DNA from 2 places in the Rhodopseudomonas parapalustris genome. Region 1 is predicted to be linked to the other one. Evidence: riboswitches for the same ligand, from Rfam matches in the RefSeq annotation. Region 1 holds a riboswitch; the other holds the start of a gene.

Evidence for each region. A riboswitch is a leader RNA that binds a small molecule or an ion and turns the genes downstream of it on or off. The one in region 1 is predicted to bind cobalamin.
Region 2: linked by a shared signal. The riboswitch ahead of nrdD (anaerobic ribonucleoside-triphosphate reductase) and the one ahead of M9H71_RS03170 (DUF1636 domain-containing protein) in region 1 are both predicted to bind cobalamin.

Annotation. Positions count from the first base shown of each region.
Region 1 covers NZ_JAMKBZ010000002.1:211,174-232,957, reverse strand. Annotated here, with positions in the region: gene cobN (cobaltochelatase subunit CobN) at 1-2,657, opposite strand, end outside; gene cobW (cobalamin biosynthesis protein CobW) at 2,791-3,795, opposite strand; gene cobU (bifunctional adenosylcobinamide kinase/adenosylcobinamide-phosphate guanylyltransferase) at 3,799-4,329, opposite strand; gene M9H71_RS03170 (DUF1636 domain-containing protein) at 4,326-4,757, opposite strand; cobalamin riboswitch at 4,867-5,064, opposite strand; gene cobT (nicotinate-nucleotide--dimethylbenzimidazole phosphoribosyltransferase) at 5,160-6,215, shown strand; gene bluB (5,6-dimethylbenzimidazole synthase) at 6,212-6,913, shown strand; gene M9H71_RS03155 (YbhB/YbcL family Raf kinase inhibitor-like protein) at 7,434-7,922, opposite strand; gene M9H71_RS03150 (hypothetical protein) at 8,101-8,571, opposite strand; gene M9H71_RS03145 (FmdB family zinc ribbon protein) at 8,678-8,893, opposite strand; gene cutA (divalent-cation tolerance protein CutA) at 8,992-9,315, shown strand; gene M9H71_RS03135 (GIY-YIG nuclease family protein) at 9,293-9,769, opposite strand; gene M9H71_RS03130 (hypothetical protein) at 9,828-10,022, opposite strand; gene M9H71_RS03125 (YheT family hydrolase) at 10,275-11,255, shown strand; gene M9H71_RS03120 (DUF1045 domain-containing protein) at 11,252-11,956, opposite strand; gene M9H71_RS03115 (alpha-D-ribose 1-methylphosphonate 5-triphosphate diphosphatase) at 11,979-13,172, opposite strand; gene M9H71_RS03110 (transferase hexapeptide repeat family protein) at 13,169-13,846, opposite strand; gene phnC (phosphonate ABC transporter ATP-binding protein) at 14,026-14,838, shown strand; gene phnD (phosphonate ABC transporter substrate-binding protein) at 14,947-15,855, shown strand; gene phnE (phosphonate ABC transporter, permease protein PhnE) at 15,924-16,805, shown strand; gene phnE (phosphonate ABC transporter, permease protein PhnE) at 16,802-17,668, shown strand; gene phnF (phosphonate metabolism transcriptional regulator PhnF) at 17,742-18,470, opposite strand; gene phnG (phosphonate C-P lyase system protein PhnG) at 18,582-19,055, shown strand; gene phnH (phosphonate C-P lyase system protein PhnH) at 19,058-19,660, shown strand; gene M9H71_RS03070 (carbon-phosphorus lyase complex subunit PhnI) at 19,664-20,761, shown strand; gene M9H71_RS03065 (alpha-D-ribose 1-methylphosphonate 5-phosphate C-P-lyase PhnJ) at 20,758-21,636, shown strand; gene phnK (phosphonate C-P lyase system protein PhnK) at 21,629-21,784, shown strand, end outside.
Region 2 covers NZ_JAMKBZ010000011.1:135,158-143,279, forward strand. Annotated here, with positions in the region: gene M9H71_RS12195 (anaerobic ribonucleoside-triphosphate reductase activating protein) at 41-673, opposite strand; gene nrdD (anaerobic ribonucleoside-triphosphate reductase) at 630-821, opposite strand; gene nrdD (anaerobic ribonucleoside-triphosphate reductase) at 839-1,387, opposite strand; partial or broken gene nrdD (anaerobic ribonucleoside-triphosphate reductase) at 1,521-2,348, opposite strand; cobalamin riboswitch at 2,460-2,663, opposite strand; gene M9H71_RS12215 (hypothetical protein) at 2,683-3,219, opposite strand; gene M9H71_RS12220 (short-chain fatty acyl-CoA regulator family protein) at 3,271-4,692, opposite strand; gene M9H71_RS12225 (acyl-CoA thioesterase) at 4,835-5,260, shown strand; gene M9H71_RS12230 (MmgE/PrpD family protein) at 5,257-6,789, shown strand; gene prpC (bifunctional 2-methylcitrate synthase/citrate synthase) at 6,827-8,011, shown strand; gene prpB (methylisocitrate lyase) at 8,022-8,122, shown strand, end outside.

The DNA.
Region 1 (21,784 bases):
GACAGCGCGATCGAACGCGGCCACTCGCCGGCTTCCTGCCAATAGGACTCGATCAGCCGCTCGGCGGCGAGCTGGCCGATCCGCCACGCCGACGGCGTCGGCACCGCGCGGACATCGACTGCGAAGAAATTGCGTCCCGTGGGTAGCACGTCGGGACGGCCACGGGTCGGCGCGCCGGACGGCCCCGGCCGAATGAACCGACCGTCGAGCCCGCGGAGCAGCGCGTCGCGCTCTGCACCGCCCGACGCCTCGATCGCCGGGCGGAGCGATGTCGCGATCCATTCGAGCACCGGACCCGCTTGGGGCCAATCGGAGGACGCAGAGTCGCCCGCCACCAGCCGCAACGCGAGCGCTTCGAGGCGCTCGACGGTGTCGCCACTCGTTCGCCACGGCCGATCGCTCAGCGCCGCGAGAGTCGGTGGGCGCGGGCCGGTGTAGGGCGTCACCAGATCGCGGGTCAGCGGATCGAACGCAGCACCGTCCGCATCCGTCAGGCCGAGGTCACGGGCCATCGCGCGATGCAGCGAGGCATCCTGCAGCTTCAGCTCAGAGCGCGGCAGCCGTGCGATCGACACCAGCAGCTCGTCGCATTGCGATGCCTGCGGCGTGCGGCCGAAGACGTGCAGGCCGTCGCGGATCTGCATCTCTTTCAGATCGCACAGATGTGCGTCGATCGCCCGCAGCGCGTCGAGCGTCGCGGTATCGCGGTCGATCGCGACATCTTCGTCGAGACGTGTCGCCCGTGCCAGAGAGATGATGTCCTCGGCGATCGCGTCCGCACGCGTCGGATCGAGATCGGCCGCCATCGCATATTCGTCGACCAGCGCTTCCAGCCGCGCCATCTCGTCGTGCAGCTCGGCGCGGGTCATCGGCGGCGTCAGATGATCGACGATCACCGCGGCGCTGCGCCGCTTGGCCTGGATGCCCTCGCCAGGATCGTTGACGATGAACGGATAGAGATGCGGCAGCGGCCCAAGCAGCGCGGTCGGAAAACAGTCGCGCGACAATCCGGCACTCTTGCCCGGCAGCCATTCGAGATTGCCGTGCTTGCCGAGATGAATCACCGCATCGGCGCCGAATGCCTGCCGCAGCCACAGATAGAACGCCACATAATGATGCGGCGGCGGCAGCTCGGGATCGTGGAAGCTGGATTTCGGATCGATCGCATAGCCACGCGCCGGCTGCACGCCGACCAGAATATTGCCGAAGCGATGCAGGGCGAGACGGAAGGCCCCATTTGCGACATGCGGATCCTGGTCCGGCGCGCCCCACCGCGTAGTCACCGCCTCGCGCACTGCCTGCGGCAGCTCAGCGAACGCCGCCGCGTAGTCCGCCACCGGCCAGTTCACGCCGCCGTCGCGATCAGCGCGGCCTTTCAGTTCGTTGGTCGGGCCGCGCTGCAACCACTCCATCAGCGCCGCGGTGTCGGACGGCAACTCGCCGGCGGCGTAGCCTTCGGACCGCAGCGTCACCAGCAGATCCTGCAGCGATTGCGGCGTGTCGAGGCCAACACCGTTACCGAGCCGGCCGTCGCGATTCGGATAGTTGGCGAGCACGATGGCGATGCGGCGCTGATCACGCGGCTGATGCCGCAGCCGCACCCAGGCCTGCGCCAGATCCGCGACCGCATCGATCCGGTCCTGCAGCGGCTGGTACACGGTGGGAGCGAATTCGGCATCGCCGCCGCGCTGCTTGAACGCTACGGCTCCGGCGAAGACTCGGCCATCGACCTCCGGCAGCACGACGTGCATGGCGAGGTCGCGCGGATTGAGACCGCGGCCGGATTGCTCCCAATGCTCGCGCGTCACCCCTGCCTGCGCCACCTGCAGGATCGGACAATCGGCAGACGCCAGCACGCCGGATTCGTCGGTCGCGGTGGCGGTCGCGAACGCCGTGGCATTGACGATGACCTCCGGCGGCGTCGCCGCCAGCACGCTGCGCAGGAACGCGATCGAGCGCGCATCCTTCAGGCTGGTGACGAAGATGCAAACGGGATCGAGCCCGCGCGCGGCCAGCGTATCGCGTAGCGCCGCGATCGCCGCGGTATCGCCGCTCGCCGCCAGGGCACGATAGAAGATCACCAGCGCGCGCCTTCCTTGCGAGGACCGCGGCTCGGCCGGCCAAAATCCGGCAGCCGGCATCGGCCGTGGCGGCGGCGGGCAATCGTCGCGCAGGATCATCCAGGCGGCATAGCGCAGCGCCAGGCTGATGTTGTCTGCACCGCCCTCGCTGCAGTAGCGCCACAGCGCACGAGCATCGTCGAGATCGGCCGTGCCCCGCGCGGCAAGCTCCGCGTTCCACTCCATTTCGCCCGGAATGCACACGAACTGCGCGCCACGCGCCAGCGCATCGCGCCGCAGACTGTCGACGCCGTGCGGCCAATAGGCCTCGCCGCCGAGCATCCGCAGTATCACCAGCTTGGCTTTTGACAGCGTGCGTTCGACATACAGATCGACCGAGGCCGGATGGCCGAGCGCGAGAAAATTGGTGAGCTGGAGGGTCGGATAGTCGTCCGGCATCCCGGCCCGCGCCGCGCCGAACGCGGCGAGATCGCTATCGGCCGCCGACAGCACCACGATGTCGGCCGTCGCCTGACCAAGATCGCGCGCGACATCGCCGTCGTCGATGCTGACGCTGGTATCGAGCTTCAGGTGCATCTGGAGCACCGTTGCTGTGCGACCACCCTCTCTACGTCATTGCGAGCGAAGCGAAGCAATCCAGACTCGGGGCCGATGCCCCTGGATTGCTTCGTCGCTTCGCTCCTCGCAATGACGGGGAGAGGCATATGAATTACCCCGCCAGCGCGCGCCGGGCGGCATCGGCGTCGAAGCCCTTGAGGCCGATCACCACCAGATGATCGGGGCGCTCGGCGTCGGGTCGGGCGAAGGCGAGATCGATGCGCGAGCCGACCGCCTGCACCACCACCGGCGCCGGCTTTCCGGCGACGCGGGCGTGGCCCTTGACGCGGAGCACGCCGTCGAGCCCGAGCGCATCGCCGACGCGCGCCTTCATCGCGTCGAGCGTCTCCGCCGGCTGCGGGGTGATCACCAGCGAATCGAAATCATCGTGATCGTGCTCCTCGCCTTCGGCGTGATGGCCGGCGCGGGACGCAAGATCGTTCTCGGCTTCGGCATCGAGCCCGATCAGCACCGAGGGCGCCAATGTGCCGTGCGAGCGCACGATGCGGACGTTCGGCCGTATCCGGCTCGCCAGCTTGGTTTCGAGCGCAGCGAGCTGGTCGGGCGCGACCAGATCGCTCTTCGACAACACCACCAGATCGGCGCAGGCGAGCTGGTCCTCGAACACTTCCTCGATCGGATCGTCGTGCGTGGCGTCGCGCTGCGCCTTCACCGCATCGTCGTCGAGCGGCACCCGGCCTTCACTCAGCGCCAGCGCATCCACCACGGTGACGACACCGTCGGCGGTGGCGCGGGTCTTCACCGCCGGCCAGGCGAACGCCTTCAGCAGCGGCTGCGGCAACGCCAGCCCGGAGGTCTCGATCACGATCGCATCGAGCGGCGTGTCGCGATTCAACAGCTTTTCCATCGTCGGGATGAAGTCGTCGGCGACGGTGCAACAGATACAGCCATTGGTGAGTTCGACGATGTCGCCGGGCGCACACACCGACGCGCCGCAATCCTCGACCAGCGCGCCGTCGAAACCGGCATCGCCAAATTCATTGACGATCACCGCGATGCGGCGGCCGCCCGACTGATTGAGCAGCGCGCGTAGCAGCGTCGTCTTGCCGGCGCCGAGAAACCCGGTGAGTACCGTGACGGGAACGCGGACGGTCATGAACTACTCTCCTGTTTGGCGTTTCAGCCACAGCGGCAGGCCGGCGGCGATGAAGACGACGTTGGGCACGGCGGCGGCGACGGTCTGATTGAGGCGGCCTTGAGCGTCGCGGAACGCGCGGCCGAGCGGCGTCTCCGGCACCAGCCCGAGGCCGACTTCATTGGAGACGAGCACGATCGGACCCGCGGCGACGCCGAGATAGCGCGCCAGCCGCTTGGCCTCGACCTCGGGATCGCGGCCGGCTTCCATCAGGTTGAACAGCCACAGCGTCAGGCAATCGACCAGCACCGCTCGGCCACGGCCAGCGTGCTGGGTCAGCGCATCGACCAGCCCGAGCGGCTCCTCGATCGTGGTCCAGCCATCGCCGCGGCGGGCGCGGTGATGCGCGATCCGGTCGGACATTTCGTCGTCGCTGGCAGTGGCGGTGGCGAGATAGATCTTGGCGAGACCGCTGCCCGTGACCAGCCGTTCGCCGAACACCGATTTGCCGGAGCGAGCGCCGCCGAGCACGAGGGTGGAGATCAGCGCACTCATGCCGGCGCCCGCCCATCGTCCGGGGACCATTGCGGCGGCGGCAGACGGACGAGCGTGCCCTTGCGCAACACCTCCGGGCGCTGTCGCCACGGCACCAGGCCGTAGTCACTGTCCTGATAGGAGGCCACGAACGTCGCAACCGCGTCGGCGCCGCCGGCGCCGTCGAGATCGCCGAACACGAAGGTGTAGCCGCCCTCGCTCGACACCGCGACGGTGGCGGCGCGCTTGCACGCGGACAGGCACTGCACGGCGCGCACCTGTACGCCTGCGGAACCCGCCAGCGCGGCACGCACCGCCTCCAGCATCGGCGCACCGACCACAGTACCGTTGGTCGTTTTGCAGGTGGTGCAGACGCTGACCATCACCGGCACGCCGGGCAGGCTGCGCGACAGATCGGCGCTCAGGTCGGCGGCTGGTTCGGAATCCATCGGGCTCGAATCGTTGCGTCAGCTTTCGAGCTTTGTCGGAACGCGCGGGATAGACCTTTGGTCTGCCGCACTGCTTCCGTCCGGTGCACCCCGCCCCGACGACGCCTTCAAAGCACAATACGTGATGGCAGGTCTCCTGGCTCGCGAGTCGTTGCCATTCGCCGCCTTCCCAGGAATTCCCAGTGGCCTCGGCGATGGCTCGTCGCTTACAGTTGCGGGGGCAGCTCCGGGATCGAGACGCAATGCGCCTCCCACCGGCTTCCCTTTTCACCTTCCTGACGGAAGGACCATCGCGGCGCACGCTATCTGCGACCGTGTTGCGGGTCAACAACGCGAAGGTGGTGTTGACCCGGCCAGCGCGATTACGTCAGTTGCGCGCCTTCGAAACCAAAGGATCGTTCGATGCCGACCGACACCCTCGTCACCTGGCAGCCTCCCTCGATCACACCGGTCGACGCATCGCTGAAAGCAGCCTTACGGGCGCGGGTGGACGGCAAGGCCAAACCGCTCGGCTCGCTCGGGCGAATCGAAGATCTCGCGATCGAGCTCGCCATGATGCGGCATCCCGAACCGCCGCGCGCCGACAACGCGGTGCTGATGGTGTTCGCCGGCGATCACGGCCTCACCGCAGAAGGCGTGTCGCAATATCCATCGGCCGTGACGGTCGCGATGGTGATGACCTATCTGGCCGGCAAGGCCACCGCCAATGCGTTCGCCGCAGCCAATCATGTCGATGTCCGGGTGATCGACGCCGGCGTCGCCGCCGAGCTGCCGAAACACCCCGATCTGATCGACGCCAAGGTGCGGATGGGGACCGCAAATGCGGCGCGCGAGCCGGCGATGAGCCTCGCCGAGGCCTGCCAGGCGCTCGACCGCGGCGCCGAACTGGCGCGCGCCGAGATCGCCGCGGGGGCGGATGTGATCGCACTCGGCGAGATGGGAATCGGCAACACGGCTTCGTCGTCGCTGCTGCTGCATCGGCTCGGCCCGGCGCCGCTCGACCAGAGCATCGGCATTGGTGCCGGCCAGGATGCCGACGGCATGGCCCGAAAAAAGGCGGCGATCGAAAAAGCCGCGCAGCGCAGTGCCGCCACCGCACCGCTCGAGGTGCTGGCCGAATTCGGCGGGCTGGAGATCGCCATGATGGCCGGCGCGGTGCTCGGCACCGCCGCGCAGCGCCGCCCAGTGATCATCGACGGCTTCATCGCCACCGCCGCGGCGCTAGTCGCCGTGCGACTATCGCCGGAAGCACGGGACTATTGCGTGTTCGCCCACCGCTCCGCCGAACGCGGCCACGATCTTGCGCTGCAGGCGATGGAGGCCGTGCCGCTGCTCGATCTGCGGCTGCGGCTCGGCGAAGGCACCGGCGCAATCCTCGCAGTGCCGCTGCTGCGCTCCGCCGGTCGGCTGCTCACCGATGTCGCCGATCTCGCAGACGTATTGGCAGGCAAGCTATGAGCACGACGCTGAACAAATTGGTGGCGATGACCGATCCGGCCGAGATCGCCGCCGCCAATGCCAATCCGCCGGTGTTCGACGAAGCGTTTCGCGACAAGTTCGCCGAACTGATCGCGTGGCGCCGCGACGTCCGCCGCTTCAAGACCGATCCGGTCGCGCCGGAGCTGATCGAGCAACTGCTCGATCTGGCGCAACTCGCGCCCTCGGTCGGCAACAGCCAGCCGTGGCGCTGGATCAGTATCGACAGCGCCGAGACGCGCGCGCAGATTCGAGCCAACTTCCTGCGCTGCAACGAGGTCGCGGCGAGCGCGTATCAGGGCGAGCGCGCGGCGCTGTACGCCAAGCTCAAGCTCGAAGGCATCGACGTGGCGCCGCGGCAGTTCGCGCTGTTCTGCGATCGCACCACCGCGCAGGGCCTCGGCGTCGGACGCCAGACCATGCCCGAGGCGCTCGATTACTCCGTCGTGGCGATGATCGAAACGTTCTGGCTCGCCGCCCGCTCGCTCGGGCTCGGCGTCGGCTGGGTGTCGATCCTCGATCCGCAGGCGATCACCGCCGATCTCGACGTGCCGCCGAACTGGAAGTTCATCGCCTATCTGTGCGTCGGCTGGCCGGTCGAGCATCACGTCGATCCGGAACTGGTAAGACACCATTGGCAGGACCGCACAGCGGCCGGCCGCATCGTGATGTCACGCTGAATCGCTCGATCAGCGTGCGCGAGCGCACTAACAGCGCGCGCCGTTTCCGGATTATTAAGGCAAGATCGCGGCGATCGCCGCAATTTGCAAGAAATCGTCACATTCGCAGGTCAGGACTCCGTCCGCGTTTCCGATAATGGAGGACCGGACATGCGAACGACCAGCTCTTGGACGACTGCTGTGTTTGCCGGCGCGCTGATCGCGTCGAGCCTCTCTGCCGCGCCCGCACTGGCGCGAGGCCAGCAGGACCAGCGCAATGCCAGCGAGACCGCATCAAGCTCGGGATGCACCTCGTATGAGCGCGCTCCCGACGGCTCATGGCGGCCGATTCCCTGCGTATCAGCCGGCGCGGCGTCGATGCCGGCGCGGCGTTCGCCGCAGAGCGCCGAAGCCAGCAACTAATCGCCGCGACAGCGCCAACGGCGGCACGCTTCGGCCGGCTCCGCGAATGATGGCCGGGCTGAATCCGGCCATCATCCGCAACGGACGGTGCGCGGCGTCTCGGACGGTCTGTCCGGACTCAGTGTCCGAACAGGCCGGTGATCGTCGCCTTCGCCAGCGTGTGGAAGTTGAGATCGAAGCCGACCAGCGCCGGCATCGCCGTCGCGCCGGCGTTCGGCAGCTTCTCAACGTCCACCGCAAACACGGTGATCTGATAGCGATGCGGCTTGTCGCCCGGCGGCGGGCACGGGCCGCCATAGCCGGCCACGCCGAAATCGGTCAGGCCCTGGATCGTGCCGTCCGGCATCAACCCCTTGGCGACATCGCCGGCGCCCTTCGGCAACGACGTGGTGGTGGCGGGAATATTGAACACCACCCAATGCCACCAGCCGCTGCCGGTCGGCGCATCGGGATCGTACATCGTCACCGCGAAGCTCTTGGTGCCGGCCGGCGCATCGCTCCAGCTCAAAGCCGGCGAGACGTTGGCGCCGGTGCAGCCGAAGCTATTGAACAATTGCTCGTGCGCGATGGTGGCGCCTTCGGCGATGTCGGGACTGGTGAGCTTCATGGCCTGCACTCCTGCCGCATGCGTGCGCCACGCGCGGCAGACGGCTGGCGCGCAACGCACGTCATCGGGTCGCTGATGTCGTGGTCCCCGCCGGGCGGCGAGGCGGCCGGATGCTAGCAAGCCGGACGGAGAGACGGAAGCGGCGCAGCCGCCGCACGCGCGCAATAGGCCCGCTGGGTCACTCGGACTTCGCGGCCGGCGCCTTGCGGGACGACCGCAGCAGCAGCGGGAAGCCGGAGAAGAAGGTGTCGGAATCGATCAACACCGGAATGCCGAGCCATTCCGAGACCGTGCGCGGCCCACTGCGCAGCTCCTCGCGCCGCGCTGGAAGAGGAGCGGGCGCGGGCGAAGCCGCGGGCGCCACCGGAGGGGCGATGGGCCGTGCAGATTCGCGCGCCGGCTGAACCTCGGCCTTGGCTGGCGGCGCGGGAGGCGCTGGGGCAGTCGTCGCCTGCTTGCCGCTGTGGCGATCGAGAATGGCGGTTGCGGCGAGCGCCGAGCCGAATGGCGGCTCGACGCGCACGGCCGCGCCACCGCGGCGGTCGGACGCCTCGATCAGCTCGACCCGTTGAAAGCCGCGCTGCTTCAGCTCGGCGATTGCGGCTTTGGCCTGTGCGGCGCTATCGAAAGTGCGGGTAATTTGCGTCATGTCTCGCCTGCCTTAGAGGAATCCCCGTCGGCGTGCAAACGGCGGCACACCCGCAATCGTTCCGCGCGGGAACGAGGGCGGGGGGAGGGGCGCAGGCCCGGCGACGCTAGGCGCAGACGTCCGGCATGCAGCAGCCGCCACAGCCGCCCTTGCCGTCGCACATCGGCGCTTCCGGCCCGCCCTTGGCGGGCTTGGCGATCAGCGACAATTGCTGCTCGAGGCTGGTGCTCTCGCAGGCCGGACACACCGCGGTGTCACCGGAGAACAGCAGCGTCTCGAACTGGTGACCGCATTTGTTGCAGACGAAGCCGTAAATCGGCATGACGGATCTTCCGAAGCTGACTGGGAACGGCTTGCGCCTAGCAAACAAAGAGCGCGGCCCGCAACGCGGCGGATCAAATTCGCCGGAGGAACGACGCGATGGATCAGGGCGAAGCCTGCGTGGTGATGGTGACCGCACCGAGCAAGGACGAGGCAGAACGCTTGGCAGTCGCAACACTCGAGGCCCGGCTCGCCGCCTGCGTCCAGATCCAGGCCATCACCAGCCATTATTGGTGGGACGGCAAGATCACCAGCGATGCCGAGCAGTTGATGTTGTTCAAGACCGTGACGGAGAAATTCGCGTCGCTGCGCGACCTGATTACCTCGCTGCACTCCTACGACACGCCGGAGATCATCCAGCTTCCGGTGACCGCGGGTGCCGAGAAATATCTCGGCTGGATCAGGCGCGAGACCGGGGCGTAGAATCGCCCCGCAACCACACCGGCGCCGCGTCGTCTCCAGCGAGCGCCGTGCGGACTGTACGGGCAGCGACGCGCGACGGCCAACGCAGCAGATGGCTGCGGCAGTGAGCGCAATCAGTGGCGCCGAAGCCTTCGATCGGCACCGGCAGAAATCCGAGCCGCGCGACCAGCTCGCATTCGTCGCCGCCCGCAATCGCCCAGGCGCCCAGCACCTCGCCGGCCGTCGTCAACTGATCGACGTGCCAGCGGATCGTTTTGTCCTTGCGGAAATGCCGACCGAGCCGAGCCGGCAGGCCGCCTGGCCCATAGGCCGAGCCACAATACAGGTAGCGCCCCGGCCGAAGTAACGGCGACGCGGCGGCGCCGAGCCGGATCGCGAGCGGCGCGGCGATGGCGATCGCCACCACATAGGCGCCGGGACCTGACGGGCAGGCAGGATGCGGTGCGGAGGTCATCACGACCGGTGTGCGTCCGCCGTCTCCAGCCGGTCAAGCCCGCAGACGACGTCGCCGGCTAGTGCTTGGTCGGGACCTGGCTGAGCAGCATGCGCTTCAGCTTGGCGCGCGCGTGCATCTCGGTGGCGGACTGCATCACCAGCCCCTTGGGCGCATCGCTGAGAGCTTCGGCCTGCGCCCATTCGGCGGCGGCGAGCCATTCCAACTCGTCGGGCGACAGATTGCGGAAGGGAGCTGGGTCGGCGACCTTCATGGCGGTTTCCTCATGGTGCGATCCGGACAGCGGCAGCGCCGATCGCTTGTTGTTCTTTGAGCAAGCTTAAGCCGGCTGCGGACCGACAGCAATCGCGAGATGACAAGCACCGCGGGCCGAATCTGCAAATGCATCGCTTCAGCAAATTCAAACTGAGCGATTGCGCTTTGCATCCGGCGTGTGAATAGCTGCAGCCGTCTCCGTTCGTTTCATGGCCCGCTCGTTCACAGCTCTTCACCCGTTCCGTTCGACATGACCGACCTGCGATCCTATCGCGCACCGTGGTGGTTGCCCGGCGGCCATCTGCAAACCATCTGGCCGACGCTGTTCGCGCAGCCACGGGCCTCGCAAGCCATCAAGCTCGTCCGCGAACGCTGGCGGGCGCCAGACGGCGACTTCATCGACATCGACCACCTGCCCGGGCCGGACTATGCGCCTTGGCTGGTGCTGTTTCACGGCCTCGAAGGATCGTCGGCAAGCCGCTACGCGATCGCATTTGCGCAGGGCGCGGTGGCGCGCGGCTGGCGGCTGTCGATCCCGCATTTCCGCGGCTGCTCCGGCGAACTCAATCTGGCGCCGCGCTCGTACCACTCCGGCGACTTTCAGGAGGTCGGTTGGCTGCTGGCGCGAATTCGCGACCGCGCCGATGCGCCTGTGCTGGCCGCCGGCGTCTCGCTCGGCGGCAACGCGCTGTTGCGCTGGGCGGAGGAGGCCGGCAGCGGCGCCGCAGAGATCGCGCGCGCAGTGGCGGCGGTCTCTGCCCCGCTGGATCTCGTGGCCGCCGGCGCCGCGATCGATAGCGGCGTCAACCGCCTGATCTACACCCGGCATTTCCTACGCACGATGATTCCGAACGCGCTCGCGAAATGGCAGCAGCATCCGGGACTGTTCGATCGCGAACGGGTCCAACGGGCAACGACCCTGCGCGAATTCGACGACGCCTTCACGGCGCCGCTGCACGGCTTTGCGGGTGTCGATGACTACTGGACCCGTGCCTCATCCAAGCCGCATCTGCACAAGATCAAGATCCCGGCTTTGGCCGTGAACGCGCGCAACGATCCGTTCGTGCCGGCCGCCTCGCTCCCGGCACCGGACGACGTCGGCACGATGGTGACGCTCTGGCAACCCGATGAAGGCGGACATGTCGGCTTCGCCACCGGTCCCTGGCCCGGCCGGGTCACCGCCATGCCCGAGGCGGTCAGCGACTGGCTCGGCTCGATCCTCGCCGGCTAATAGTCGGCGCTGCGCAGTTCGAATTGCGCGATGCTCTTGAACCGCGCACCTCGCGCGTCCTGGCGCAGCACAGCGATCCGATCGATCGCAATCCGGTCGATGCCGGTGGCCGCGAATTGTCTCCGCAGCAGCGCCAACAATTCGTCGTGGCGAGCCGGATCGAGCGAACCGGTCAGCGTCATGTGAAGCCGGAACTCGTCCATCACATAAGGGTAGCCCCAGCGATCGAGATAGCCGACCTGCTCGGGCGTCAGCCGTTCCGGCTTGCGCCGGGCGCGATCCTCCGCCGACAGCGGCGCCCGAAACTCATCGAAGTCGCGAACGCAATCGGCCGCGAGCTGCTGCAGCGACTCGGACGGCGCTTCCGGCACCAGCGCGAGGAACCCACCGATCGGCCTGATTACCGGAGCAATCTGCGGAATCGCCCGCGGCGTTTCGGCAAAGGTCGCACAGGCCCACAGCAGGTCGCTCTCGCTGCGGCTGCCGATCAATCCGAACGGCGCCTTCAGGGTGGCGTGAAAGCCGTAGCCGCGCGGCTCGGCGGTGATGTCTCGCCAGTCCTCGATCGCCGCGGTCGGCGCAGCGAACGGCACGTCTTCGCCGGTGACGACATCGTAGCCGAGCATCGTCGCCCCGAACTGCGCCAGAGCGCTGCCTGCGGCGGGCAGATAGTAAATCGCGTAGCGTGGAAAATTCGACATCGCCGATGATGATAGCGTCAGATCAGGCGGCAACGCCAGCCGGGTGCGGCAGTTTGCGCGTGATCACGAAGCGCTCCGGATCGTCGACATGCACCAGCCGGCCGCCGGCGATCACCGCGACGATCCGCGGCCGCAACGCGACCCGATCATCGACCAGCACAACGTCAGCGCGCTGCCCGCTCGCGATCGTGCCGCGCTCAGCGAGCCCGGCGGCGCGCGCAGGATTTTCCGAGATCAGCTTCCAGGCCTGCTCCAGCGGCAGGATGCCGTCATGCACCAGGCGGAACGCGGCGAGCAACGGGGCCGGATAGTAGTAGTCGGAGGCCAGTACCGAGCACAGTCCCTTGGCGATCATATCGGCCGCTTTGGTCCAGCCGGTGTGGCTGCCGCCGCGCACCACGTTCGGCGAACCGAACACGATGAAATCGCCGTGCAGCGCCGCATCGCGCGCGGTCTCCTCGGTGGTGGGGAACTCGGCAATGCCGACGCCGAGCTCGCGATAACCCTGCCGCATCGCCGGGGTATCGTCGTCGTGCGACAGCATCGGCATCGACACCTCGCGGGCGATGGCGGCGAGGCGCCGATTCGCCTGTGGCACTTCGTCGCCGCGCGCCGCGACGCGCTCGACCAGCCGATCGAATTCATCGTCGGATAGGCCAGTACGCTCGACCACCCGGTTGCGCTTCTGCGGCTTGGCGAGGTTCGCCAGCGTCGTGTCCATGTGATCGTTGAAGGCGAACAGATCGACGCGGCGATCACCGATACACTGGGCGATCTCGTCGACCGCCTCGAGATTGAAGGTCTCGTGGCGCAGATGAATGCGGGTGTCGGCGGAAAGCCGCGGCTTGGTCAGATCGATCGCATCCAGCATCCGGCGGGCGTTGTCGGCGCTGCGCAGGCCGGGCTCCCACGACCAGGTGACGGCGTGAAAGACCGTGGTCAGGCCGTTGGCGATCGCCTGGCGGTCGCTGTCGATCAGCGCCACGTCGATCGGAAAGTCGACGCCCGGCCGCGGCATCATCTGCCGCTCGAAGGCATCGCCGTGCAGATCGACGATTCCGGGCAGCACCAGCAGGCCGCGGGCATCGATCCGGATCGCCGCATTGCCGCTCGTGGAGCCGACCGCCGCGATGGCGCCGCCGGCGAGCTGCAACGATGCCTCGGCAATCTCGTCGCTAAGCAGCGTCCGGCCACCTTCGATCGCGATCTCGCTCATCCCATCACCTGCTGTTCTGTCGCCGGCTCGCGGTCCGGCGGCTGCACTTCGGCCGCACCTTCATATCGGTCGAGGAATTCGTCCACTGACAATTTCCGGAAGTCGGGCAGCGCGGTGCGCAACGCTTCGTGGCCCCAATTCCACCACGCCAGCGCGACTAGACGCTCCGCCTGTTGCTCGGAGAAACGTCGGCGGATCGGCCGCGCCGGATTGCCGGCCACGATCGTGTAGGCCGGCACGTCCCGGGTGACGATCGCGCCGGCCGCAACCACCGCGCCGGTACCGATGTTACGGCCCGGCAGCACGATGGCGCCGTGACCGATCCAGACATCGTGGCCGATCTCGACATGATGCGAGCGGCGCCAGGCGAAGAACTCGGCGTCGTCGCTCTCGCCCTCGAAATAAGTACTGGCGCGGTAGGTGAAGTGCGCCTGGGTGGCGCGCTGCATCGGGTGATTGCCGGGGTTGATCCGGGTCATCGCCGCGATCGAGCAGAACTTGCCGATGCTGGTGTAGGTGATCTGCGAGTCGTTGACGACGTAAGAGTAATCGCCCATCGCCACTTCGTTCAGGATGGTGCGGGCGCCGACTTCGCAATAGGCGCCGAGGGTGACGTCGTGCAGCTTGGCGGTCGGATCGACGGTCGGCGCGACCGTCAGCAGTTTCGCAGCCATGGGATTCTCGTGCGCGATGATTGGGGGTGAGCCTGTCATCGACGCCGCCCGTGACGCCGTCGTGACGCATCGATGACGCAGCGAAGACCTTGATATGTCGGCCGAACTACATCGACTGTCACACGGCTGCAAAACAACAGCGTTAGCGATTCCTCCCGAACCTGTTTCGGGAGCAGCGCATGCTGGTAGTTGAGGGTCTGACCTGCCGTTTCGGCAGCAAAGCCGCCGTAGATGGCGCATCGTTTTCGGTGGAGCGTGGCAGCTTCGTCGGGGTGATCGGCCGATCCGGCGCGGGCAAGTCGACCCTGCTACGCATGCTGAACCGGCTGGCGGAGCCGTCCGAGGGACGCATCCTGTTCGAAGGCGTCGATGTGACCGCGCTGCAGGGCCGCGAGCTGCGACAATGGCGCGCACGCTCGGCGATGATCTTTCAGCAATTCAACCTGATCGGCCGCCTCGACGTGCTGACCAATGTGCTGATGGGCCGGCTGTCCGAAGTGCCGTCGTGGCGCTCGCTGGTGCAAATGTGGCCGGAGCAGGATCGCGCGCTTGCGATCTCGGCGCTCGATCAGTTCGATATGGCGTCCTACGCGGCGCAACGCGCCGACCAGCTCTCCGGCGGTCAGCAGCAGCGCGTCGCGATCGCCCGCGCGCTGGTGCAGCAGCCGGACATCGTGCTCGCCGACGAGCCGATCGCCTCGCTCGACCCGCGCAACACCAAGATCGTGATGGATGCGCTGCTGCGCATCAACAAGCACTTCGGCATCACCGTGCTGTGCAATCTGCACTCGCTCGATCTCGCCCGTAGCTATTGCGACCGGCTGATCGGCATGGCCTCGGGCCGCGTGGTGTTCGACGGCGCGCCGGCCGCGCTCACCGACCAGATCGCGCGCGAGCTTTACGACCTCGAAGCCGACGAAGTGCTCGGCGCCGCGCCGCACGTTCCGCACGGCCTTCCCGCCCCCGCATTGGTCGGCGTCGCCGTGGCCTGATCCCGGCGGCGATCGTTCGCCGTCTTCCCTATCCGGCACCGCCCGCGGCGCGTCCGCGTGCGGTCGCCGTGTTTCGACCGTTCACCGACTGAAGAGACAGGAAACCTCATGATCAAGCTCCGTACTCTCGTCGCCGCCGCTGCCGCGCTGGCGTTCACCGCGCACGCCGCGCCGGCGCAGGACTGGAAGGCGAAATATCCCGAGCTGGTGTTCGGCAAGATCCCGGACGAGAACGCCTCGGGCACCACCACCCGTTGGACTCCGCTGACCGACTACCTCACCAAGCAGCTCGGCGTGCCGGTGAAGCTGCGCATCGCCAACGACTATGCCGCGGTGATCGAGGGCCAGCGCGCCGGCAACATCCACATCGGCATGTATGGCCCGGCGTCCTACGCCCGCGCCTATCTGGTCGGTGCCAAGGTCGAGCCGTTCGCCATCGAGGTCAACGGTGACGGCTCAAAGGGCTATCACTCGGTGCTGTATGTGAAGAAGGACTCGCCCTACCAGAAGATCGAAGATCTCAAGGGCAAGAACCTCTGCCTGGTCGACCCGAATTCGACCTCCGGCAACAACGTGCCGCGCTTCATGATGAACAAGATGTCGATCGATCCCGACAAGTTCTTCGCCAAGGTGATCTACGCCGGCAGCCACGAGAACGCAGTGATCGGCGTCGCCCAGGGCACCTGCGATGCGGCGTTCAATTGGTGGAACACCGAGGACGAATCCAACCTGCTGCGGATGGACCGCAAGGGCATGGTCAAGGCTGCGGACTTCCGCATCATCCTGAAGTCGGACCTGATCGTGAACTCGCCGATGGCCTATCTGTCGGACCTGCCGGAAGACCTCAAGGCGGCGATCCGCAAGGCGGTGCTCGATCTGGCCACCAACGATCCGGAAACCTTCAACAAGATCTATGAAGGCAAGGCCAAGCCCTATGCGGCGACCAGCCACAAGGACTACGAGCCGGTGGTCGAGCTGATCAAGTTCGTCGACACCCTGCGCAAGCACAAGTCGTAACGGATCCCCGCACCTTATTGGACGTGGGCGGCCGACCGGTCGCCCACGTCGTCATGTCGGACACCCGCATGCAGGCAGCCGTCACCGAACTTCCCGAACCCCAGCTTCGTGCGCTCGCCGATCATTACGATGCGGCGGTGGCCGAGAAGCGGCGGCGACTGGCGCTCGGCGGTGCGATCCTGATCGCCGCGATCGCCGCGGCGGCCTGGATGGGCGAAGTCGATCTGGTCAAGCTGGCCGAGAATTTCTGGCGATTCCCGTCCTACTTCATCTCGATCGCGCCGAAGCTCGCCTTGGCGACGCTGTGGACCGACCTGAACGAATGGTTCTGGGGCATCAAGCGCTGGACCGGCCTGCTGCTCGACACCATCCTGATCGCCTATGTGGGCACGCTGCTCGGCGCGCTGGCCGGCTTCGCGCTGTGCTTTCTGGCCTCGGCCAATCTGGTGCGCTCGCGTGCGATCGTGTTCATCACCCGCCGCTTCCTGGAGTTCTGCCGCACCGTTCCGGACATCGTGTTCGCGCTGGTGTTCGTGCTGGCGTTCGGGCTCGGCCCGCTACCGGGCGTGCTGGCGATCACGATCCACACCGCGGGCGCGCTCGGCAAGCTGTTCGCCGAGGTGGTCGAGAACATCGACGACAAGCCGCTGGAAGGCGTGGTGTCGGCCGGCGGCGACTGGCTGGAGAAGGTGCGGTTCGCGGTGGTGCCGCAGGTGCTGTCGAATTTCGTCAGCTACGCGCTGCTGCGGTTCGAGATCAACGTCCGCGGCGCGGCCGTGATGGGTTTCGTCGGCGCTGGCGGCATCGGCCAGGATCTGATCGAGGCGGTGCGCAAGTTCTACTACACCGACGTCAGCGCGATCCTGCTGCTGATCATCGTCACCGTGATGCTGATCGACTATTTCACCGAAGGCGTGCGTCGACGCCTGATCGGTCAGGAGCAACGATGAGCGTGCCCCGCCGCACCCTGAGCTTCGGCGACGAGGCCGGTATCGTCGCGCGCTTCCCCGAGCAGTTCCGGCCCAATTGGATCAGGCGCGGCAAGCTGATCGGCGGCCTGACGCTGGCGGCGGCGCTGTTCGTGTTCGGCCTGATCCGGCTCGATATCCCGTTCGACCGGCTGCTCAGCGGCGTCAGCCGATTGATCGAATTTGTCGGCCTGATGCTGCCGCCAGATCCGGGCTCGTGGCAGCTCGCGCAGGTCTATCTGCACGCGATGGGCGAAACGCTGGCGATCGCGTTTCTCGGCACGCTCGGCGGCGCGCTGCTGGCATTCCCGGTGTCGTTCCTGGCGGCCCGCAACGTGCTGCGGATCCGCCCGCTGCAACTGCTGACCCGGCGGCTGCTCGACATGGTGCGCGGCGTCGATACGCTGATCTGGGCGCTGATCTGGGTCGGCGTCGTCGGGCTCGGACCATTCGCCGGGATACTCGCGGTGATGTGCTCGGACTTCGGCAATTTCGGCAAGCTGTTCTCCGAAGCCTTCGAGGCCGCCGACAACAAGCCGATCGAAGGCGTCAAGGCCACCGGCGGCTCGCACGTCCACAGCGTGAGGTTCGGCCTGCTGCCGCAGGTGGTGCCGATCCTGGCGAGCCAGGTGCTGTACTTCTTCGAATCCAACACCCGCTCGGCGACCATCATCGGTATCGTCGGTGCCGGCGGCATCGGCCTGCAGCTCACTGAGCAGATCCGGGTGCTGGAATGGCAGAAAGTGTCGTTTCTGATCCTGATGATCCTGATCACCGTCGCGTCGATCGACTGGATCTCCAGCAAGCTGCGCTTCGCGATCATCGGGCGGAAGGCGGTCGCTTAAGGCGCAGCGGTCATCGCGCTCTCAACCGTCATCCTCCGCGCAAGCGGGCGATGACGTGAGCGCAGGGCGCACGCTAATCCGGCTCGATCACGAACTCGACCCGCTCTGCCGCAAAGCGTGCACGGGTGGTGAGCAGCGGGGTGCCGTCGGCGGCGACGTCGATGCTCTCTACCACCAACACCGGGCGCCCGGCGGGCAGATCGAGCCGCGCAGCATCGGACGCATCCACCATCGAGGCGGTGATCCGGGTCGACAGCCGGCGATAGTCACTGACGCCATAATGCGCCAGCACCTTGGTCATCGAGCGTTTCGCCGCGAACACCTTGGGCGCATCGGGAAATCGCACCGCCGACAGCCAGGTCGTGCCGCGGCTGATCGGCACGCCGTCCGCCGATCGCAGCGCCTCGATGCGGAAGAGGGGCGCGCCGATATCGAGATCGAGTTGGCCGGCCAGCGCGCCAGTCGCCGCCTCACGCTCCGCGGCAATCAGCTGCCCGCGCGGTTCGCGCCCCCCCGCGTTGATGATCTCGGAAAATCGCGTCCGCGTGCGCAACGGATAGGCAATGCGCTGACTGCGCACGAAAGTGCCGCTGCCGCGCTCGGCGCGGACCAAGCCGCGCTCGGCCAGCGCCGCCAGCGCGCGGCGCACAGTATGACGGTTGACCCCGTAGTTCTCGGCAATCTCGGTCTCGCCCGGCAGCTTGCCGCCGGGCAGATAGCGGCCGTCGGCGATCGCCAGCTCGATGCCGTCGGCGACCCGACGCCAGAGCGCTAAGCCTGAGGATAAAGCCTCGGCACTCATGACAGGAACGCTTTCGTGATCATGGCCACGGAATTCGACGTCATCGAGTTTTCATATTGTGCCTCTATCAAGTTGTCTATTAACATATACAACTTGAACTGGGCAATGGCGATGCACGCCGAAACCACAAACCTCCCCGAACAAACCGCAATCGCGCGCCGGCGCGCCGCGATGGCGGTGCTGGCCGCATCCGAGACCGCCGCGATCGGCGCGCACCTCGACGCGCTGGCGCCGCCGGCATTCACGCTGCTGCGCGAGCCGGAACAGGGACTGGTGATGCTGCGCGGCCGGATCGGCGGCGATGGCTCCGCCTTCAATGTCGGCGAGGCGACGGTGTCGCGCGCTGCGGTTCGGCTCGCCAGCGGAGAGGTCGGGTACGGCTACACGCTGGGCCGCGATCGCACTAAGGCCCGGCTGATCGCGCTGTGCGACGCGCTGCTGCAATCGGCAGACTATGCGGCCACCGTCGAGGCCGAGGTGATCGCGCCGCTGCGCACCGAAGTCGAAGCCGCACGCGCAGAAAAGGCCGCCCAGACGGCTGCCACCAAGGTCGATTTCTACACGCTGGTGCGAGGCGAGGGCTGACCATGACCACCACCGAACTCGCCGCCGGCTTTGCCGACAAGGTACTGGGGGCGCAATCGACCTTCCGCGCCGTGATGGAAGCGATGGCGCGGCCCGGCCGCATCCAACGCATCAGCGTCGAGGCCGGCACACCGGCGCCGCTGATGCACGCCAGCGCCGCGCTGGCGCTGACCCTGTTCGACCACGACACTCCGATCTGGCTCGACGACGCTATTGCGGCGGACGGCACAGTCGCGCAATGGCTGAAGTTTCACACCGGTGCGCCGCTGACCGACGATCCTTCTACCGCGGCGTTCGCGCTGATCGGTGACGGCAACGCCTTGCCGCCGATCGACCGCTTCGCACTCGGCAGCGCCGAATATCCGGACCGTTCGACAACGCTGATCATTCAGGTGCCTACCCTCGGCGCCGGCGCCAGCTTCCGGCTGCGCGGCCCCGGCATCGACGGTGAAACGCTGCTGCAGGCGACGCTGTCGCCAGCCGATTTGTTCGATCGCCTCGGCATCAACGCGGCACTGTTTCCGCGCGGCCTCGACGTGGTGCTGGTGAGCGGCGATCAGGTGGTGGCGATCCCGCGCACCACGCGCCTCAGCCAAGGGAGCTGACCGATGTATGTCGCAGTCAAAGGCGGCGAACGCGCCATCGACAATGCCCACCGGCTGCTCGCCGATGCCCGCCGCGGCAACCGCGACGTGCCGGAGCTGACGCTCGACCAGATTTCCGAGCAGCTTGCGCTCGGCGTCGACCGGGTGATGAGCGAGGGCTCGCTGTACGACCGCGACCTCGCGGCACTGGCGATCAAGCAGGCGCGCGGCGACCTGATCGAAGCGATCTTCCTGGTGCGGGCATTTCGCGCCACGCTGCCGCGGTTCGGCGCGTCGGAGCCGGTCGACACCGGCGCGATGGCGGTGCGGCGGCGGATCTCCTCGACCTTCAAGGATATTCCCGGCGGCCAGATCCTCGGCCCGACCTTCGACTACACCCACCGGCTGCTCGACCCGCAGCTCGCAAGCGGCGGCGATCCGGCCGAGCCGGAGATGGCCGAGGCGAGCGACGCCCCGACACCGCGCGTCACCGATATCCTGCGCCAGGACGGCCTGATCGAAGAGTCGCCGATTGCCGCGGACGACGCAGCCGTGGGCGACCTCACCCGCGAGCCGCTGAATTTTCCGGCCGATCGCGACCTGCGGCTGCAGAATCTCGCCCGCGCCGACGAGGGCTTTCTGCTGGCGCTCGGCTACTCGACCCAGCGCGGCTACGGCCGCAATCATCCGTTCGCCGGCGAGATCCGGTTCGGCGAAGTCGAGGTGTTCTTCGAGGCCGAAGACGCCGGCTTCGCGGTGCCGCTCGGCAGCGTGGCGCTGACCGAGTGCCAGATGGTCAATCAGTTCAAAGGCTCGGCAACCGAGGCGCCGCGTTTCACCCGCGGCTACGGCCTCGCGTTCGGCCAGAGCGAGCGCAAGGCGATGTCGATGGCCCTGGTCGATCGTGCGCTGCGCGCGCAAGAACTCGGCGAGGACGTCAAGGCGCCGGCGCAGGACGAGGAGTTCGTGCTGTCGCATTCCGACAACGTCCAGGCCACCGGCTTCGTCGAGCATCTGAAGCTGCCGCACTACGTCGATTTCCAGTCCGAGCTCGGCCTGCTGCGCAAGCTGCGCGCCGAATTCAACCAGGACCAACCCGAGCTGCGCGAGGCTGCGGAATGACCGAGGCGACCTACAATTTCGCTTATCTCGACGAGCAGACCAAGCGGATGATCCGCCGCGCGATCCTGAAAGGAATCGCGATCCCCGGCTATCAGGTGCCGTTCGCCAGCCGCGAGATGCCGATGCCTTATGGCTGGGGCACCGGCGGCGTGCAGGTGACGGCGTCGATCCTCGGTCCCGACGATACGCTGAAGGTGATCGACCAGGGCAGCGACGACACCACCAACGCGATCTCGATCCGCAAGTTCTTCGCCAAGACTGCCGACGTCGCAACGACGACGGCAACGCCGGACGCGAGCGTGATCCAGACCCGGCACCGGATTCCCGAAACGCCGCTGCACGAAGGCCAGGTACTGGTGTATCAGGTGCCGATCCCCGAACCGCTGCGCTATCTCGAACCGCGCGAGACCGAGACGCGGCGGATGCACGCACTCGCCGAATACGGCCTGATGCACGTCAAGCTGTACGAGGACATCGCCAAGTTCGGCCACATCGCCACCGCCTATGCCTACCCGGTGAAGGTCGCGGGCCGCTACGTGATGGACCCGTCGCCGACGCCGAAGTTCGACAATCCGAAGATGGACAATTGCCCGGCGCTGCAACTGTTCGGCGCTGGCCGCGAGAAGCGAATCTACGCGATCCCGCCCTACACCCAGGTGGTGTCGCTGGATTTCGAAGACCATCCGTTCACGCCCTATCGCCAGGACGGCTGCTGCGCGCTGTGCGGCGCCGACGACTCGTATCTCGACGAGATCGTCACCGATAACGCAGGCACCCGGATGTTCGTGTGCTCCGACACCGATTATTGCGAAGGCCGCCGCGCCCAGGGTCACACCGGCAGCGAAACGGCCCCGATGGAGAGCGCCCATGCTTGATCGCGTCTCATCCGCCGCACCAGACGCCTTCACCGCGGCCGACCAGCCGCTGCTGATCGCCGACGGCCTGTCGAAACGCTACGGCCGGATCGACGCCTGTCGCGGCGTGTCGTTCGAACTCTTCCCTGGCGAAGTGCTGGCGATCGTC
Region 2 (8,122 bases), on a different contig from region 1:
GTCGACTTTGGGCGGATGTTCGCTGTGGACGGTACCTGAGTCAGGGGGCGACGGAGCGGAACGGCTGTACCCGCGTGCGTCCGGCGCCCAGTGAGCCGAGATCGGCAGACAGCCGTTCCAGCGCGCACGCGTCAAGCAGATCCGGGTGAACGGTCGTGCGCAGATCGCAACTCACCCCGCTGCCGAGCACAAGCGCAAGGCTGGCGCGCGCGCCGTCGCCGCTGCCGGCGACGCCGGTGATCCGATCGTACTCGGCGAACGGCGCTTTGACGTCGAAGCCGATCCAGTCGAGCAGCGGCAGGACGCGTGCGAGGCGTTCAGGATAAGGCCCCGCAGTGTGCAGTCCGATGCGAAAGCCGAGCGAACGCACTGCCGCGATCGCCAGCGGAAGATCCGACTGCAGCGTCGGCTCGCCGCCGGAGAACACCACTCCGTCGAGCAGCCCGCGCCTTGTCTCCAGGAATGCGAACACGTCCTGCCACGCCAGCTGATCCGGCCCGCGGGCCGGCAGCAGATGCGGGTTGTGGCAGTAGCCGCACTGCCAGGGACAGCCTTGGCAGAACACGGTCGCGACCAGCTCGCCCGGCCAGTCGCAGGTCGACAGCCGGACGAGACCGCCGATCCGCAGCTCAACCGTGCTTGGCGCGGGCTTCGGTGAAGTACTTGCGGTCATTGAATTCGCCGATCTTGCCGCGGTTGAACGAGGCGACGGGACGGTGATAGCCCATCACCCGGGTCCAGATCTCGCAGGGTTGGCGCTCGGCATCGGTCAGTTCGATGGTGTCCATCGCGTCAGTGGGGATGGTCACGTGGGCGTTCATCAATCGTCTCCTTCTGTTCAGTGGGTGGCGGCGAGCCGCTTGGCCGCGAGGCGTTCGGCGTCGCATTTCGGGCAGAAGGCGTGTTCGCCTTCGATGTAGCCATGGGTTGGGCAGATCGAGAAGGTCGGTGTCACCGTGACGTAAGGCAGCCGGAAGTTCTCCAGCGCGCGTCGCACCAGCTTCTTGCAGGCCTCGCCGGACGACAGCTTCGATCCCATGTAGAGATGCAGTACTGTCCCGCCGGTGTATTTGCGCTGCAGATCGTCCTGGCGTTCCAGCGCCTCGAACGGATCGTCGGTGAAGCCGACCGGAAGCTGACTTGAGTTGGTGTAGTACGGATTGTCCTCGGTGCCGGCCTGCAGGATTCCGGGGAAGCGCTTGCGGTCCTCCTTGGCGAACCGATAGGTCGTGCCTTCCGCCGGCGTGGCCTCGAGATTGTACAGATTACCGGTCTGCTCCTGGAACGCGACGATCCTGGCGCGCACATGGTCGAGGACACGGACGGCGAAGCCGTGCCCCCACGGCGTCGCGATGGTCTCGCAGTCCGCGGTGAAGTTGCGGATCATTTCGTTGACGCCGTTGATGCCGACGGTGGAGAAATGGTTGCGCAGCGTGCCGAGATAACGCTTCGAATACCGGCACCTCGTCGCGCAGATCTTCCGGGCAGGTCCAGTCGAAGGTGAGGTTGGTGAACGGCGTCTGCGTGCCCCAGCGCGACGGGACGTTGAGGTTGTAGACCAGTTCCTGGATGCCCTGCAGCACGTCGGCGTAGCTCAGCCCGTCCTTGCGCAGGAACGGCGCGAGGTAGGTGTCGAACGAGCTGAACGCTTGGGCGCCGGCCCATTCGTTCTGCAGCGTGCCGAGAAAATTGACGATCTGTCCGATCGCGCTCGACAGATGCTTCGGCGGGCTGGCCTCGACCTTGCCGGGCACGCCGTTCAAGCCCTCGGTGAGCAACATGCGCAGCGACCAGCCGGCGCAGTAGCCGGACAGCATGTCGAGGTCGTGAATATGCAGGTCGCCGTCGCGATGGGCGCGGCCGACTTCCGGCGGATAGACGTGCGATAGCCAGTAGTTGGCGACCACCTTGCCGGACAGATTGAGGATCAGGCCGCCGAGTGAATAGCCCTGGTTGGCATTGGCGTTGACCCGCCAGTCGGTGCGGTCGAGATATTCGTTGATCGACGCGATCGCATCGACGGCGACCTTGCGGTCGTTGCGCGCCTGGGAGCGCTTCTCACGATAGACGATATACGCCCGCGCGGTGGTCAGGTGGTTCGCCGAGATCAGCACCTGCTCGACGATGTCCTGAATCTGCTCGATCTGCGGCACGGCGCTGGCGAACCGGTGCGCAATGACCTTGACCGACTGACTGGTAAGAAGCCCAGCTTCGAGTTCGCCGAACTCCTCCGTGGCCTGTCCGGCGCGCGCGATCGCGGATCGGATCTTGGCACTGTCGAACGCCGCTTCAGCGCCGCTCCGCTTGATGATCGCTTGAGGAAGGTTGGTCTGGTCGGAAACAGGCATCGGCACACCGCGGGTCGAATTGCGGGCCGGGGTTCAGGCAGGCGCGTGCAAGAGTCGTACGGAGCGCCGTACGCACGGAAGCAAGCGACCCACCGGGACACCCCGCCCAGGGACGTTTGGTTGTTCGCGGCAGGTCTCCTGGCTTGCGGGTCATTGCCTCAGTCCGCCTTCCCGGGATTGCTCCCAGTGGCCTGATGACGTCGGCTCGCCGCTGACAGTTGCGGGGGCAGCTCCGGCTTAGGCGGTAACGCCGCACCGAATTCCCTCTTAGCCCTCGATCAAACGATTCGAGAGACCGCGAATACAATATGTAGTGCTCTGGGCGCTGCTCTTGTCAAGCTGTCGATGTGTCATTGCTGCTGCTCGCGGGCGCGGATGTGGCAGCATCGGCTCGGCGCCAAGCCTCAATCTGGTCCGGACGGTGCGCGAGCGCCGTGATCGGGGCGGGCGGATACAGCACCAGAAACACCGACTTCTTGCCGCTCCGGAAGGAGGTATGGCCGGACGTCGGCAGTCTTCCGTCCTTCGTCCAGCGGCGTCGCTCGTGAGGGGTGATCGTGAGAATCTCGTCCAACTCCTTTGGGTGAATGCGTTCAGCTTGAAAGGCGACGATCTCGGCGTCGACGGCTGCGAGTAGTTTGGACATATCGACCGAAGGCTGTCGGATCGTCGCGTCGACTCCATTGCCGTCGATGCAGGCCTGGAGACGCAGTCTGCGCAAAAGCCTCAACACCCGGCGAACGGCCCCCTTCGCACGGCGCTCTGATCCGAGCGAGATATCGAATGTCGGTTCAAACCGCAGCGCGATACGATCATCACATGGACTGAACCACACATACCGCTTGCAATCACCCTGCTTGTCCGACGTCATGCTCCACCGTGGCGTTTCCGATACGCACTGTTTCGTCTCCCCCGGATCAGGTCAATTCGTCGAATAGGGTGAGAACGAGTTGCGATTTTCATCGACGTGGAGTGGGCGGCCGACCGGAGGGAAAGCGCGTTGCGGGCAGGCCTGCCGTTCGCAGATCCGACAACCCGCGCCGATGGGCGTGGCCGCTGCCGGGTTGGTGAGATCGAGCCCGTCGGAATAAACGAGGCGCCCGGCATGCTGCAGATCGCATCCCAGCGCGACGGCAAAAGTCTTCCGGGGGGCGTGATAACCTGCCTGATCGTGCGACACCGTGCGCGCCACCCACAGATAGGTCCGGTGGTCGGGCATTCGCGCCAGCTGCGTGAGAATCCGGTCCGGTTGCGAGAACGCCTCGTAGACGTTCCATAGCGGACACGTTCCTCCACCACGCGAGAAATGGAAATCCTTCGCCGACTGTCGTTTCGAAATGTTGCCTGCGCGATCGACGCGGATGAAGAAGAACGGGACGCCGCGTGCACCCGGTCGCTGCAACGTGCTGAGACGGTGGCAAATGGTCTCATAGCCGACGCCAAAATGTTGGCCGATCAACGTGATGTCGTAACGGACCGACTCGGCTTTATCCCGGAAGGCCGCGTAGGGTAGCAGCAGCGCCCCGGCGAAGTAATTGGCCAGTCCAATCCGTGCCAGTCTGCGCGACGCCTCATCGCCGAACGGATTTTCTCCGACCAGCGCATCGATCGCGTCGCGATGCTCCAGGAAAGCCAACTGCGTACCGATCTGGAACGCCTGCTGGCCCGGCTGCAGGCGGGCCGAAAGCCGAAGCGTCTTGTCGCCCGCGTCAAAGCTGCGCTGAACATCCGCCGATGCGTCGGCTTCGCCGATGCGGATGTCGATGCCGTGCCGCGATTTCAGCCGCTCTGCCAGCGCCGCCGCGACCTGCTGGATCGTTCGTCCGGTGTCCGCGGCGGTTCGTTCCGCCGCTTCGTCGAGCTCGGCGATGTAGTTGTGCCTCGCATAAAAGAAATCGCGAATCTCTTCGAACGGCGTGGACATGGCAGATGTCGGTCGGTCTTGCCGATCGTCCCCGAGACGGGCGGCGAGGGCTGCTGATTGCTCCAGCGCGAGGTGATAACGCCGATAAATTGCCACTAAGGCGCGGCCTGCTGCGGGCATGCTGGTTGCAAGCTCACGCACGTCGTTTGCGGTCAGGCTTTCGCCGACCATCGGGTCGGACAGCGCTTCCTTGAGGTCGGCGATCAGTCGCGCCTCGTCATCCTCAGAGAATAACTGAACGTCGATGCCGAGCGTTGCGTTGAGCTTCAGCAACACCGGGACCGTCAGCGGACGCTGGTTGTTCTCGATCTGATTGAGGTAGCTCGGTGAGACGCCGACGGCGGTGGCGAGCGCCTGCTGCGTCATGCCACGCTGCTCGCGCAGCCGCCGCAGACGCGCTCCTACATACGATTTCTTCATCGCACCTCCGCAGATCGCCTTCGCAATCTTTGCAAATCGCCGTGCCCCGCTTCGCAATTCTTCGCAGGTTTAGTCCTTTACGACGGCCCGTGTTCGCCAATATGCCGAACCATGCGCCAAGACAAGCCGAAGGAGGTGCGCCATGAGCGCTACGAATTTCGATGCGACGCAGGAGACGCGCTTCGTCGAGATGATCTTTCCGGAGCAAGCTAATCACTACGGCACACTGTTTGGCGGCAACGCACTCAACCTGATGGGCAAGGCCGCCTTTGTCGCGGCGACACGGCGGGCGCGCCAGCCGATCGTGATGGCGACATCGGACAAGATCGAATTCCACGTTCCGGTGAAGGTCGGCGACCTCGTTGAATTGACTGCCCGCGTGGTGCGAGTCGGGCGCTCGTCGATGACCGTCGTCGTCGACGTGGTCAGCGAAGCGCTGATTTCCGGTGCCCGGCAACTCGCAGTCCGCGGCTCGTTCGAAATGGTCGCCGTCGACAAGGCCGGCAGACCGACGCCCGTGCAAGTACTTTCATCGACGACGACCACCATCCAGGAGACCACTTCGTGAAGCTGCATACCGTCCGTACCGCCCGCTCCGCCGACCGTTTGCCCCGCGCCGAGCAGCTCGCCTGGAAGATCGCCGAGGTCGCTGCCGATCCGGTCGCCGTCGAGCCGGAGGTGGTCGAGATGATCGGTAACCGGATCATCGACAACGCAGCCGTGGCGGCTGCGTCGATCGCCCGGCGTCCGGTCGCCAGTGCCCGTGCCCAGGCGATGGCGCATCCGTATCGCGCCGGCGCGAAGGTGTTCGGGCTGGCGCTCGACCGGCGTGTGTCGCCCGAATGGGCGGCATGGGCCAACGGCGTTGCGGTGCGCGAGCTGGATTTCCACGACACCTATCTGGCGGCGGACTACTCGCATCCCGGCGACAACATTCCGCCGATCCTGGCGGTGGCGCAGCATTGCGGTCTCGATGGCGCTGCGCTGGTTCGCGGTCTCGCCACCGGTTACGAGATTCAAGTCGATCTCGTCACCGGCATCTGCCTGCACGAGCACAAGATCGATCACATCGCGCATCTCGGCCCATCGGCGGCGGCCGGCATCGGAACGGCGCTGCGGTTGCCCACGGAGGTGATCTATCAGGCGGTTCAGCAGGCCTTGCACGTCACCACCACGACGCGGCAATCACGCAAGGGTGAGATCTCGAGCTGGAAGGCCTACGCGCCGGCCTTCGCCGGCAAGATGGCGGTGGAAGCGGTGGATCGGGTAATGCGCGGCGAGGGCGCGCCGTCGCCGGCCTGGGAGGGTGAGGATGGCTTCATCGCCTGGCTGCTCGGCGGTCCCAAGGCAGAATATCAGGTGCCGCTGCCGGAGCGCGGCGAGGCCAAGCGGGCGATTCTGCAGACATACACCAAGGAGCACTCCGCCGAGTATCAGAGCCAGGCGCTGATCGACCTCGCGCGACGGATGGGGCCTGCGCTGCGGGAGCGGACGCCGGACCTGTCGAAGATCAACAGCATCGTGCTGCATACCAGCCATCACACCCATTATGTGATCGGTACCGGGGCCAACGATCCGCAGAAGATGGACCCGAGCGCGAGCCGCGAAACGCTCGATCACTCGATCATGTACATCTTCGCCGTCGCGCTCGAAGACGGCGGGTGGCATCACGAGCAGTCCTACGCGCCCGAGCGTGCGGCGCGGCCTACCACGGTTGCGCTGTGGCACAAGGTGTCGACGATCGAAGATCCGGAATGGACGCGGCGCTATCACAGCCGCGATCCCAAGGAGAAGGCGTTCGGTGCCCGCGTCGTCGTCACCTTCGACGACGGATCGATCGTCGAGGATCAGATCGCCGTCGCAGACGCGCATCCGTTCGGCCGTCGGCCGTTCCGCCGCGAGCAATATGTCGGCAAGTTCCGCACCCTGGCGGACGGCGTCGTCGAGCAGTCGGAGCAGGACCGTTTCCTCGAACTCGTCGACCGGCTGCCCGAGCTGAGCTCGGCCGAACTCGGCGGACTGAGCTTCGCTGTCGCGCCGTTCCGGCTCGGGGTGGCGTCGCCGGCCGGCATTTTCGATTGGAAGTCCGGATCGTAGCCGGGGCTGAATAATTCTGATCACCAGGGAGGAAGCAATGACAGACCACGCGATTGCGCGTCACAGCGCTCCGCCGAAGAAGTCCGTCGCGTTGTCCGGCGTCATCGCCGGCAACACCGCGCTGTGCACGGTCGGGCGAACCGGAAACGATCTGCACTATCGGGGGTACGACATTCTCGACATGGCGGAGACCTGCGAGTTCGAAGAGATCGCGCATCTCCTGGTGCACGGGGCGCTGCCGACGGTGGCGGAACTGGCCGCCTACAAGGCCAGACTGCGAAGCTTGCGCGGGCTGCCGGCGGCGGTGCGCAGTGCCCTCGAAGCACTTCCGGCGGCGGCGCATCCGATGGACGTGATGCGCTCAGGTGTATCTTCGCTCGGCTGCGTGCTGCCGGAAGCGGGCGACCTCAATCATCCCGGGGCGCGTGACATTGCCGACCGGCTGTTGGCCTCGTTCGGCTCGATGCTGTTGTATTGGTATCACTTCGCCCACACCGGCCGCCGCATCGAGGTCGAGACCGACGACGACAGCATCGGCGGTCACTTTCTGCATCTGCTGCATCGGACCAAACCGCGAGAGTCGCACGTCCGCGCGATGCATACGTCGCTGAACCTGTATGCCGAGCACGAGTTCAACGCCTCGACCTTCACGGCGCGCTGCATCGCCGGGACCGGTGCCGATTTCTACTCGGCGATCGCCGGCGCGATCGGCGCGCTGCGTGGTCCCAAGCACGGCGGCGCCAACGAAGCGGCGTTCGAAATCCAGAAACGATACGCAACGCCCGACGAAGCGGAGGCCGACATCCGCCGTCGGGTCGCTGCGAAGGAGGTGGTGATCGGGTTCGGCCACCCGGTCTACACCATCGCCGACCCGCGCAACCGCGTGATCAAGGAGGTCGCCCGGCGGCTTTCGGTCGAGGCCGGATCGGTGAAGATGTTCGAGATCGCCGACCGGATCGAGGCGGTGATGCACGAATCTAAGAAGATGTTCGCCAATCTCGACTGGTTCAGCGCCGTCTCTTATCACGCGATGGGGGTGCCGACTTCGCTGTTCACGCCGTTGTTCGTGATCTCACGGACGGCGGGATGGAGCGCCCACATCATCGAGCAGCGGCAGGACAACAAGATCATCCGCCCGACCGCGAACTACGTCGGACCGGAGAATCGTCTGTTCGTGCCGATCGAACAACGCGGCCACGCGCCGTCTTCTCGTCTTGCCTGAAAGTGAAACCATGCCGTATCTCGTTGCTGCCGATCTCCCCACCGACCCTGCAGGCGTGCGGTTCCGCTCGCTGATCGAGCGCGGCGGCATCGTCCGCATGCCGGGCGCGCA